DNA from 3 places in the Bacterioplanoides pacificum genome. Region 1 is predicted to be linked to each of the others. Evidence: predicted binding sites of a transcription regulator. Region 1 holds the regulator's gene; each other region holds the start of a gene.
The links. The regulator FliA, encoded in region 1, starts transcription of late flagellar genes. The targets are predictions, from matches to a motif close to CTAAAGTTNNNNNNNNNNCNGCCGATA.

Region 1 (3,285 bases):
CATTATCATCGGGGCGTTGCTCAAGATCGACGAGCTGCTCGGAGAGCAATTCCAGAATTTCTCCGGCCTCAACCAGAAAGTCCTGGAGTATTTCTTCATCTGCATCGAAACTCATCCGTTAGCTCCTTTAAAAGCCAAGACTGGATAACAAATCATCAACATCATCCTGACTACTCACTACATCATCACTGCTTTTATTAATCTGCGGGCCTTCGGCAGCAATATCCGCTCCCTCCTGATCTGCTGATTGTTCTGTTGCAGTGTCTAAATCTGAATGGGTAATCCCCGTAATGGAATCAACATGGCCGGCCATAGCCACCAGATTTACCAGACGGATCTCCACATCCCTTACCAGCTCTGCCACTTTATGAATGACTTGTCCGGTAAGGTCCTGAAAGTCCTGCGCCAGCATGATGTCGGATAGCTGTCCCTGCAGTTTATGAGACTGTAATGCGCTGTCTTTCAGAAACGAATTAATGGATTTCGATAAAGCCCGGAATTCATCCGGCTTCAGTTCTTTATTGAGAAAACGCTGCCACTGGTGTGACAACTCCTCTGCCCGACTGTTGATATCAGACGCCAACGGCAGACTGGCATCGACCAGATCCATAGTGCGATTGGCCGACTTATCCGTCATTTCAACAACATAGGCCAGCTTGTCGGTTGCATGTTCAATTTCTGAGCCTGCTCCCACAGAGTCAATTCTCAGATTTTTGATGGATTCATGCAGCGCCCGCGTCAGTCGGCCAATTTCGTTATAAAGCGTTTGATCCCGCAGTTGATTCAGGTCGTTTACTAACGCAACGGCTTTCCCCAAATCGCCACTTTCCAGCTGTAGCAGCATATTTTCTGCCAGCGATTTGATTTCCGAGCCTACTGCAGCGTCATCCGTATTTGATTTGATGTCTGCCATCGGTTCGCCTTCCCGTCAGCCTTCGACGCGTTCAAAAATTTTATCAATTTTTTCTTTCAGAACGGCCGCAGTAAAAGGCTTCACAACATAACCATTCACGCCAGCCTGGGCTGCCGCTACGATTTGGTCGCGTTTGGCTTCTGCCGTTACCATCAGTACCGGCAGGGTTTTAAGGCGCTCATCTGCGCGCACTTTTTTCAACAGATCCAGGCCCGTCATTCCCGGCATGTTCCAGTCGGTTACCAGAAAATCAAAGTCACCGTTTTGCAACATCGGGAGCGCCGTGGTGCCATCATCCGCTTCCGCGGTGTTGGTAAACCCCAGATCACGCAGTAAATTTTTGACAATACGCCTCATCGTAGAAAAATCATCAACGATGAGAATCTTCATATTTTTGTCCAAAACGACCTCCACTAGTCGACTTTGTATATTCCAAGTCGTTACTAAGAATTAGTGTAGACCCTGTTATCGCTTTATCCAGAAAGAGATTGTGGCAATAGCGGATATCGGGAAATAATTTATCAGGAACCCGACATTACTCAGGTTTCCTTCAAAATCAGGGAGTTAGAGAAGTGAAACAAAGTAGAAAATCAGTTAAGCCAATCGGATAACCGGGCACGCAGACGGGCAGCAGCCTGGCTGTGTAACTGACTCACACGACTCTCACTTACCCCAAGCACGGCCCCGATCTCTTTCAGGTTCAGTTCTTCGTCATAATATAACGCCAGCACCAGCTGCTCTCGCTCAGGCAGGCCCTTAATCGCTTCAGCCAGGTGTTGCTGGAAAGCCCCTCGCTCGATGCCTTCCAGCGGATTCGGATTTTCTCCGGCAAACACATCAGCGCCAGCGTCATTTTTTTCCAGCACTTCTTCATAGCTGAATAAACGGCAACCGGCACTGTCCTGCAGAATAGCGTGATATTCCTGCTGTGAGATGCCCAGATGTTCCGCCACCTCACCGTCTTCAGCATCCCGCCCTTTGATACTTTCAACCTGCTTAATCGCTTCGGAGATGCGCCGGCTGTTGCGATGCACAGAACGTGGCGCCCAGTCTCCACGACGAATTTCGTCCAGCATCGAGCCACGGATACGAATACCGGCATAAGTCTCAAAACTGGCACCTTTGCCCCCATCATACTTACGCGATGCTTCCAGCAGGCCAATCATACCCGCCTGAACCAGGTCTTCCAGCTGCACACTCTCAGGCAAACGCCCCAACATATGATGAGCGATGCGCTTCACTAAGGGAGCGTGCTGGCGCACCAGCTCGTCCGCGTTATTATTCTGAACTTCGGTATACACCAGACAACTTCCAGCTACCACAAATCAAGCCCCGGTTTCCTGTACCAGGCGGTCAACAAAAAACTCCAGATGACCGCGAGGAGTCGATGGCAACGGCCAGGAATCCACTTTTTTAGCCAGCGCCCGGAAAGCCGTCGCAGCCTTCGAGCGCGGGTACGCATCCACAACGGCTTTTTGCCGCTGCACCGCCCGTTTAACGGCATCATCCTGAGGAATAGCGCCGACATATTGCATCGCTACATCGAGAAAACGGTCGGTTACCTTGGTCAGCTTACCAAATAACGCGTTACCTTCCTGTGGAGAGCGCACCATGTTGGCAATAATACGGAAACGGAATACACCGTAATCACGATTCAGCAATTTAATCTGAGCATACGCATCGGTGATTGATGTCGGTTCATCAGTGACCACCATCAGAACCTCCTGAGCAGCCCGCACAAAACTCATGACGGTATCGGAAATACCGGCGGCCGTATCAACAATCAACACGTCAACATCATCGCCAATATCACTGAATGCCTGAATCAGACCCGCGTGCTCCATACTGTTCAGCTGAGACAACTTCTGAGTTCCTGAGGACGCCGGAACAATACGAATACCACCCGGGCCACGCACCATCACTTCGCGCAGGTCACATTCACCCTGCAGTACATTTTCGATGGTTTTATTGGAGCTGATACCTAACAGAACATCGATATTGGCGAGGCCCAGATCGGCATCCAATACGACGACGCGCCGGCCCATTTCGGCCAGTGCAATTGCCAGGTTCACCGATACATTACTTTTGCCAACACCACCTTTACCACCGGTGACAGCGATTACTTGTACGGGATGCCTAGACATTCTCGATTATGCTCCTTGTTGGAAACGGGATTGAGTGGCCAGATGCATCGCATCCGCTGCCTGCCAGCGGGTACGTGCCATTCTTGCCATTTGTTCAGCCAGCTGCACCAGTTTAGCGGCATCCGGATAATGCACATCATCCGGTATATGCGGCCCATCAGTAACCAGTGTCACCGGCAGCTTGGTTAACGCTGCCACACTCATCGCCGGGCCCAGACTGAAACACTC
Region 2 (3,285 bases), on a different contig from region 1:
GGCCTCTGCCGTAACACCAGTGTCTTCAGTTGATTTATTAATCGCTGCTGCAATCGCAATCCCTGAAGCTGCCGCATCAGATGAACCTGCAGTAGTGTCAGATGCAGTATCATCAAGGGAGGTCGAAGCCTGAATCGACACGCCGTTGATGGTTAAATCACCAGAATCCAACCGTTTTTCAGAGGCTTTCGCCGCATTAGCGGCAATCGCCACATCCTCTTGCGTGTTACCGCCAACCGTAATGTCATCATAGCCTGCTGCATCAAATGCTGCCTGCAGATCCGCTTGGGTAGCCGCACCAGTCACAGTCACATCAATTGTAATTCCAGCGGCCGTTGCTTCAGCTTCAGCCAATACATCCGTTTGTGCAGTGGTTGATACTGTAGTAACACCTGCTGTGCCACCGACTTCTTGCTTGGTGGTACTGCTGGACGCTGTCTGCGCTGAATACGTACCTGCCGCCAGACCGGAGTTTTCGATATTACCGTTACCAGTATCGTTACCACCGCTAATCACAATGTCCGTATTGGCATTCTGAGCGGTCAGAGTGAAACCGGCATAATGAGTCTCTGCTGTATTAACACCGGTATCGGCATCAGCCAGGCCATAATCGGCCAGATTAGTAGCTGCACCATCAATGGTGATATTACGACCATCCGCTGCGGTCAAAATAACACCGCCGTCTTTACCACCGTCAGAGGCCGTGACACCGGTCTGTTCCGCTTTGGCGTTAATCGCTGCAATTACAGAGCCCCGGGTACCGGCTTTGGCTGCTTCACTGGTGTTATCGGTACCCTGAATTTCAATGGCAACGCCATTCAGTGTAACCGTGGTACCACCACTGGCATCTCCTGCAGAGTCCATATCCGCACCAACGACCACGTTTGCATCAACCGTTGCGGTAACGCCGGTAACATCGGCCACGTCATTTATTGCAGCCACTTTAGCGATGGCGCTTTTTTCTTTATCGGTGAACGACAGCTCGTCATCGCCGGCAACCGAAGCACGAATGCCTTCGCCGTTAATCACTAAATCGCCGTTGCTTAATTTTTCGCTGGTGCCCTGTGCTGACACACCGGCCTGGGAAGAAGAACCCAGTTTGTCTGCAGTCAGCTCAGCAATGGAAACATCCAGCGTCTGACCGGCGTTGGCACCGATCTGGAAAGTAGCAGAGAAAGAACCGTCTAACAGCTTACGGCCGTTGAAGTCAGTTTCTTCTGCGGTACGGGAGATCTCAGCCACCAGCTGATCAACCTCAGCCTGCAGTGCATCGCGGTCAACATCAGAGTTGGTTGCGTTAGCGGACTGTACCGACAGCTCACGGATACGCTGCAGGTTTTCATTAATGGAACCCAGAGCACCTTCGGCAGTTTGTGCCAGCGCGATACCGTCACCGGCGTTACGCACAGCCACGTTCAGGCCTTTGATCTGAGAAGTGAAACGTGTCGAAATTGCCAGACCCGCCGCATCGTCTTTTGCGCTGTTGATACGCAGACCAGACGACAAACGTTGCAGTGCGGTTTGGTTCGCAGACTGCGATTTGTCCAGGTTACGCTGGGCGTTAATCGAGGCAATGTTGGTGTTAATAATTTGAGGCATAGCTTCGTCTCCTTTGCCACCGGTGGTGGCTATTGCCCACGATGCGGGGCTCAACTTAGTTCGTTACATCCTTTGTAACGGCACGCCTCAGAATTTCTTTTATACCTTTTTAGACTTTTCTTATTGTTTTTTATAACTACTAACCAATACAAACAAAAAGCGCCGCTCACTGGCGCAATGCTGTTCACTTAAGCTTGAAGCACAGCGTCTGGCTCCCACGCTCTGCGTGGTAGTCATGTCTGAACGTCTGGCTCCCACGCTCTGCGTGGTAGTCATGTCTGAACGTCTGGCTCCCACGCTCTGCGTGGTAGTCATATCTGAACGTCTGGCTCCCACGCTCTGCGTGGTAGTCATATCTGCGTCTGGCTCCCACGCTCCGCGTGGTAGTCATGTCTGAACATCTGGCTCCCACGCTCTGCGTGGTAGTCATGTCTGAACGTCTGGCTCCCACGCTCTGCGTGGTAGTCATATCTGAACGTCTGGCTACCACGCAGAGCGTGGGAGCTAGAACATATCTACCACGCAGAGCGTGGGAGCTAGAATAACTGATACAAACAAAAAGCCCCGCTCACTGGCGGGGCTTATCGTTGGGCCGCTCAGGCTGGTTGCCTGTCAGAATTTCAGCTTAACCCCGACATTCAGCGACCGTGGCTTGCCCGGACGGAAACCGTAGGGTTTGGCTGAAACGACATATTGTTCATCCAGCAGGTTATCTACCGTGCCGTAGAACTGCAGTTGCTGGCTGACATGATACGCCGACGACACATCAAATACCGTGTGGGCATCAATCCGATCGGCCTCAGCAATGGCACCTTTTCCTGGCACGTTACGCATTTCGCTCTGATACAGCGCCGACAAATTGATACGCCAGGCATCATGACGGATACCGGTCTGAATATTCAGACGGTGCTCCGGCAGGTAGCCGATTTCATAACCCTGTTCGATCTGTAGGCCTTTTTCACCAAAGGCACCACTGGTGTCTTCAAAAGCTTCACCAAATTCACCCTGGCTGAAGGTATAAGTTAACGCCAGGGGCAGCGTTACATTGGCAATCTGATGTTCACTTTTCCAGCTGGCTTCCAGCCCTGCTACCTGAGCGCTGCCCGCATTTGCCTGATTACCAACCTGGTCGTTGCTGCAGCCATTCTGGAACGAACAGGTGCCGCTGAACTGGGTATAGTCATTGAGGAACACAATCACTTCCGCCTGATTGCCAGACGCAGAAAAATAGCGCCCACCCACTTCGTAATTGGTGCTTTCTTCCGGTTGAACGTCGCCACTGCCACCCGGTGTTGCTGCAGTAAACCCTTTGTGAACCCCGGCCAGCACACCAAACTCAGCGTTCAGCTGGGTAAAAACACCAATACCCGGCAAGGTAACGGTTTGTGTCATTTCCTGCTTATTAAGCTTCACACCGGTGTTAGGATTATAATTAATGCGCTCGGATTCGATCGTTTCATGGCGCAGTCCCAGGGTGATCCGGGTCGTGTCGAGCTGAATATCATCTTTGATGTAGAGCGCCAGCGCTTTGGCTTCGTCTTCGTTGAGGGTCGTGGTAAACAGAGTACCCGCAACAGCCTGCAGCTCGCCGCCGGCCAGCATGGCATAGTTCTGTTCCGACTGGTCACGCTCAACCGAGTCCTGATGATAACGCAGACCGACTTCCAGCTGATTGATCAGGCCGGC
Region 3 (3,285 bases), on a different contig from region 1:
AAGCGGTATCAAATGATGAAAACGGATGAAACGGGTCGCGTTTAATATCGTTACGATCCACGGCGGCACGCAGGAAACCGTGGTCGAAATGGGCATTATGACCCACCAGTACCGCCCGGTTGCAGCCGTATTGTTTTATCTCACGGCGAATGGTCTGAAACATCTCGGTTAATACGTCGATTTCAAATTCCGCATCACGCTCCGGATCAAACGGATCAATGCCGGTGAAATCGAGTGCTTCCTGCTCCAGGTTGGCGCCATCAAACGGATGAATATTGGCCGACAGGGTTTCGTGTGGGTGCAGGTAACCGTCGTCATCCATGCGCAGAGTGACCATGGCAATTTCCAGCAGGGCATCGGTACGGGCGTTAAAACCGCCGGTTTCGACATCCACCACCACAGGTAAAAACCCGCGGAAGCGCTGTGCCATTAATGACTTTTCCTGTTTTTCGTCGCTCATCGGAGATCCTTAGTAGTCCAGTTTCCAGCGCAGGGTTTCGCCGGCCCGCAGCGGTACAATAATGTCGCTGCCAAACGGCATTTCCTGAGGGGCCTGCCAGTCTTGTTTGATCAGGGTGATTTCATCGCTGTTGCGTGGCAGACCATAAAAATCGGGGCCGTGGTGGCTGGCAAATCCTTCCAGCTTGTCGAGTGCGCCCAGATCGTCAAAAATTTCTGCGTATAATTCGATAGCGGCATAAGCGCTGTAGCACCCGGCGCAACCACAGGCACTTTCTTTGGCGCCTTTGGCATGCGGGGCTGAATCGGTACCGAGGAAAAATTTGGCGCTGCCACTGACAACCGCATCCTGCAATGCCTGCTGATGGGTGTTGCGTTTCAGTACCGGCAAACAATAGAAATGTGGTTTGATGCCGCCAACCAGCATATGGTTGCGATTATAGGCCAGATGCTGAACGGTAATTGTGGCGGCGACATTGGCGCCCTGGCTGCTGACAAAATCGGCGGCGTCTTTGGTGGTAATGTGCTCCACCACCATGTTCAGATCCGGATGGCGCGCGGCCAGCGGCACCAGAATTTCGTCAAGAAAGCGCTTTTCGCGATCAAAAATATCGATGTCGGAATGGGTAACTTCACCGTGTACCAGCAGTTTGATGTCGTTTTCAGCCAGCACTGCGGCCAGTTCATCCAGTTTGCCCAGGTCGGTCACGCCGGAGTCGGAATTGGTTGTGGCACCGGCCGGATACAGCTTTACGGCGACAATATGACCGGCCTGTTTGGCCTCACGGATCATTTCCGGGGTGGTGTTATCGGTCAGGTAGAGCACCATCAGTGGATTGAAGTTCAGCCCCTGTGGCACTTTCGACAAAATGCGGCTGCGGTATTCCAGCGCCTGTTCAGCATTCATCACCGGCGGCTGCAGGTTTGGCATAATGATCGCCCGCCCCATTACCCGGGCTGTGGCCGGCACGGTATGTTGCAGTACAGCGCCGTCGCGCAGGTGCAGATGCCAGTCGTCAGGACGGGTAATGGTGATGCGCTCAGTCATAGGGGCAAACCTCAGCTAATCTTGAAGGATGGATTTGGCGCGCATTGTACCGAAAAACAGCGGCTTTTTCTTAATTATCTCGGCGGCCTGCCGATAACCCCAACAGGCCCTGTATCCGGGTCTGATGACGTATCGAACACGGTTGGATTATGCCCCGATTAACTGCTCTGCTATTGCTGATGATGCTGACGCCGATAACCCAGGCGGCGGAACCGTTATTGTTCCGCGCTGGCCTGGACAATACCGAATGGCTGCTGAGCGGCTCGGTATTTGAGTGCCGTTTTGCCCAAACGGTGCCGGATTACGGCAGTGCCGTGTTTTACCACCGGGCCGGGGAAGACGTGCATTTTCAGCTGGAAACCAGCCGCAACCTGATGGATTACAGTAACGCGAGGGTCAGTATTCTGCCGCCGGACTGGCAACCGAGTGTTAAGACTGAATTCCTGGGAACGGCCCGTATCGTGAAAGATACTCCTAACCTGACACTCGATCATGAACGTACCAATCGCTTTTTACACGCCCTGATGGAAGGTAAGTGGCCAACCATCAGCCATAAAACCTACTATGATCCGCAGCGTTATATCCGTGTACAGGTGGCGGCGTTCGCCTTCGATGACTTCTATCAGGATTACCTGCAGTGTGTAAAACAGCTGCTACCGGTTAATTTTGATCAGGTGGCGCGTTCCAAGGTGTTTTTTGCCGCCGGTGAAAACGCCATCGATCGAAAAGACAGTAAAATACTGGATACCATTATTTTTTATATTCAGCATGACCCTCGGGTGTTTGCGGTGTATCTGGATGGTCATTCAGATAATCAGGGGCGGCGTTATGATCAGCGCCAGATGTCCAAAGCCCGGGTTGAAGATGTTGAGCGTTATTTTATTAAACAGGGCATCAACCCGGATATGATCACTACCCGGTTTCACGGTGGTCGTTATCCGGTGGCCAGCAACAACACGGCGAAAGGCCGGGCGGCAAACCGCCGGGTAACCATCCGGCTGGAGCAGCGTGACGATGTGCCGATTCCGCCGGAGTTATTGTTTCAGTTACCGCCGCGCAACGACCGCTGACCGCGTCGCCCTTGGCGTGGCACAGTACAACCAGTACAATATGCTCCCTAAATTTTTCTGTTGCCCGGTATGTCTCGCATTCCGGGCCTAATCGTCCTGGAGAATTCCATGTCAGACATCAAAAAAGTGGTGTTGGCCTATTCCGGTGGTCTGGATACCTCGGTCATCGCCAAATGGCTGCAAACTGAATACAACTGTGAAGTGGTGACCTTTACCGCTGACCTGGGTCAGGGTGAAGAAGTTGAACCAGCGCGCGCCAAAGCCGAAGCACTGGGTATTAAAGAGATTTATATCGACGACCTGCGTGAAGAGTTTGCCCGTGACTTCGTTTTCCCGATGTTCCGTGCCAACACCATTTACGAAGGTGAATACCTGCTGGGTACGTCCATTGCCCGTCCGCTGATTTCCAAACGACTGATCGAAATTGCCAATGAAACCGGCGCCGATGCCATTGCTCACGGTGCAACCGGTAAAGGTAACGATCAGGTGCGTTTCGAACTCGGTGCTTACGCACTGAAACCCGGCGTTAAAGTGATTGCGCCGTGGCGTGAGTGGGATCTGAACTCGCGTGAAAAACTGATGGCATATTGTGATGAGCACAACATCAAAGTTGAAAACAAAGCGGGTAAAAAGTCTCCGTATTCAATGGATGCCAACCTGTTGCACATCTCCTACGAAGGTGACCTGATCGAAGATCCATGGGCGGAG

Region 2: ACFOMG_RS01940 (flagellin N-terminal helical domain-containing protein) is a predicted target of FliA. The motif match lies at 1,675-1,701, and genes of this name have one in related genera.
Region 3: ACFOMG_RS02170 (flagellar protein MotY) is a predicted target of FliA. The motif match lies at 1,577-1,603, and genes of this name have one in related genera.

Annotation. Positions count from the first base shown of each region.
Region 1 is NZ_JBHRYB010000015.1:112,354-115,638, reverse strand. It holds gene ACFOMG_RS15460 (chemotaxis protein CheA) at 1-115, opposite strand, end outside; gene ACFOMG_RS15455 (protein phosphatase CheZ) at 128-913, opposite strand; gene cheY (chemotaxis response regulator CheY) at 929-1,303, opposite strand; gene ACFOMG_RS15445 (RNA polymerase sigma factor FliA) at 1,504-2,235, opposite strand; gene ACFOMG_RS15440 (MinD/ParA family protein) at 2,239-3,057, opposite strand; gene flhF (flagellar biosynthesis protein FlhF) at 3,064-3,285, opposite strand, start outside.
Region 2 is NZ_JBHRYB010000001.1:421,836-425,120, reverse strand. It holds gene ACFOMG_RS01940 (flagellin N-terminal helical domain-containing protein) at 1-1,599, opposite strand, end outside; gene ACFOMG_RS01935 (TonB-dependent receptor family protein) at 2,212-3,285, opposite strand, start outside.
Region 3 is NZ_JBHRYB010000001.1:475,504-478,788, forward strand. It holds gene rnt (ribonuclease T) at 1-460, opposite strand, end outside; gene pyrC (dihydroorotase) at 470-1,507, opposite strand; gene ACFOMG_RS02170 (flagellar protein MotY) at 1,657-2,577, shown strand; gene ACFOMG_RS02175 (argininosuccinate synthase) at 2,686-3,285, shown strand, end outside.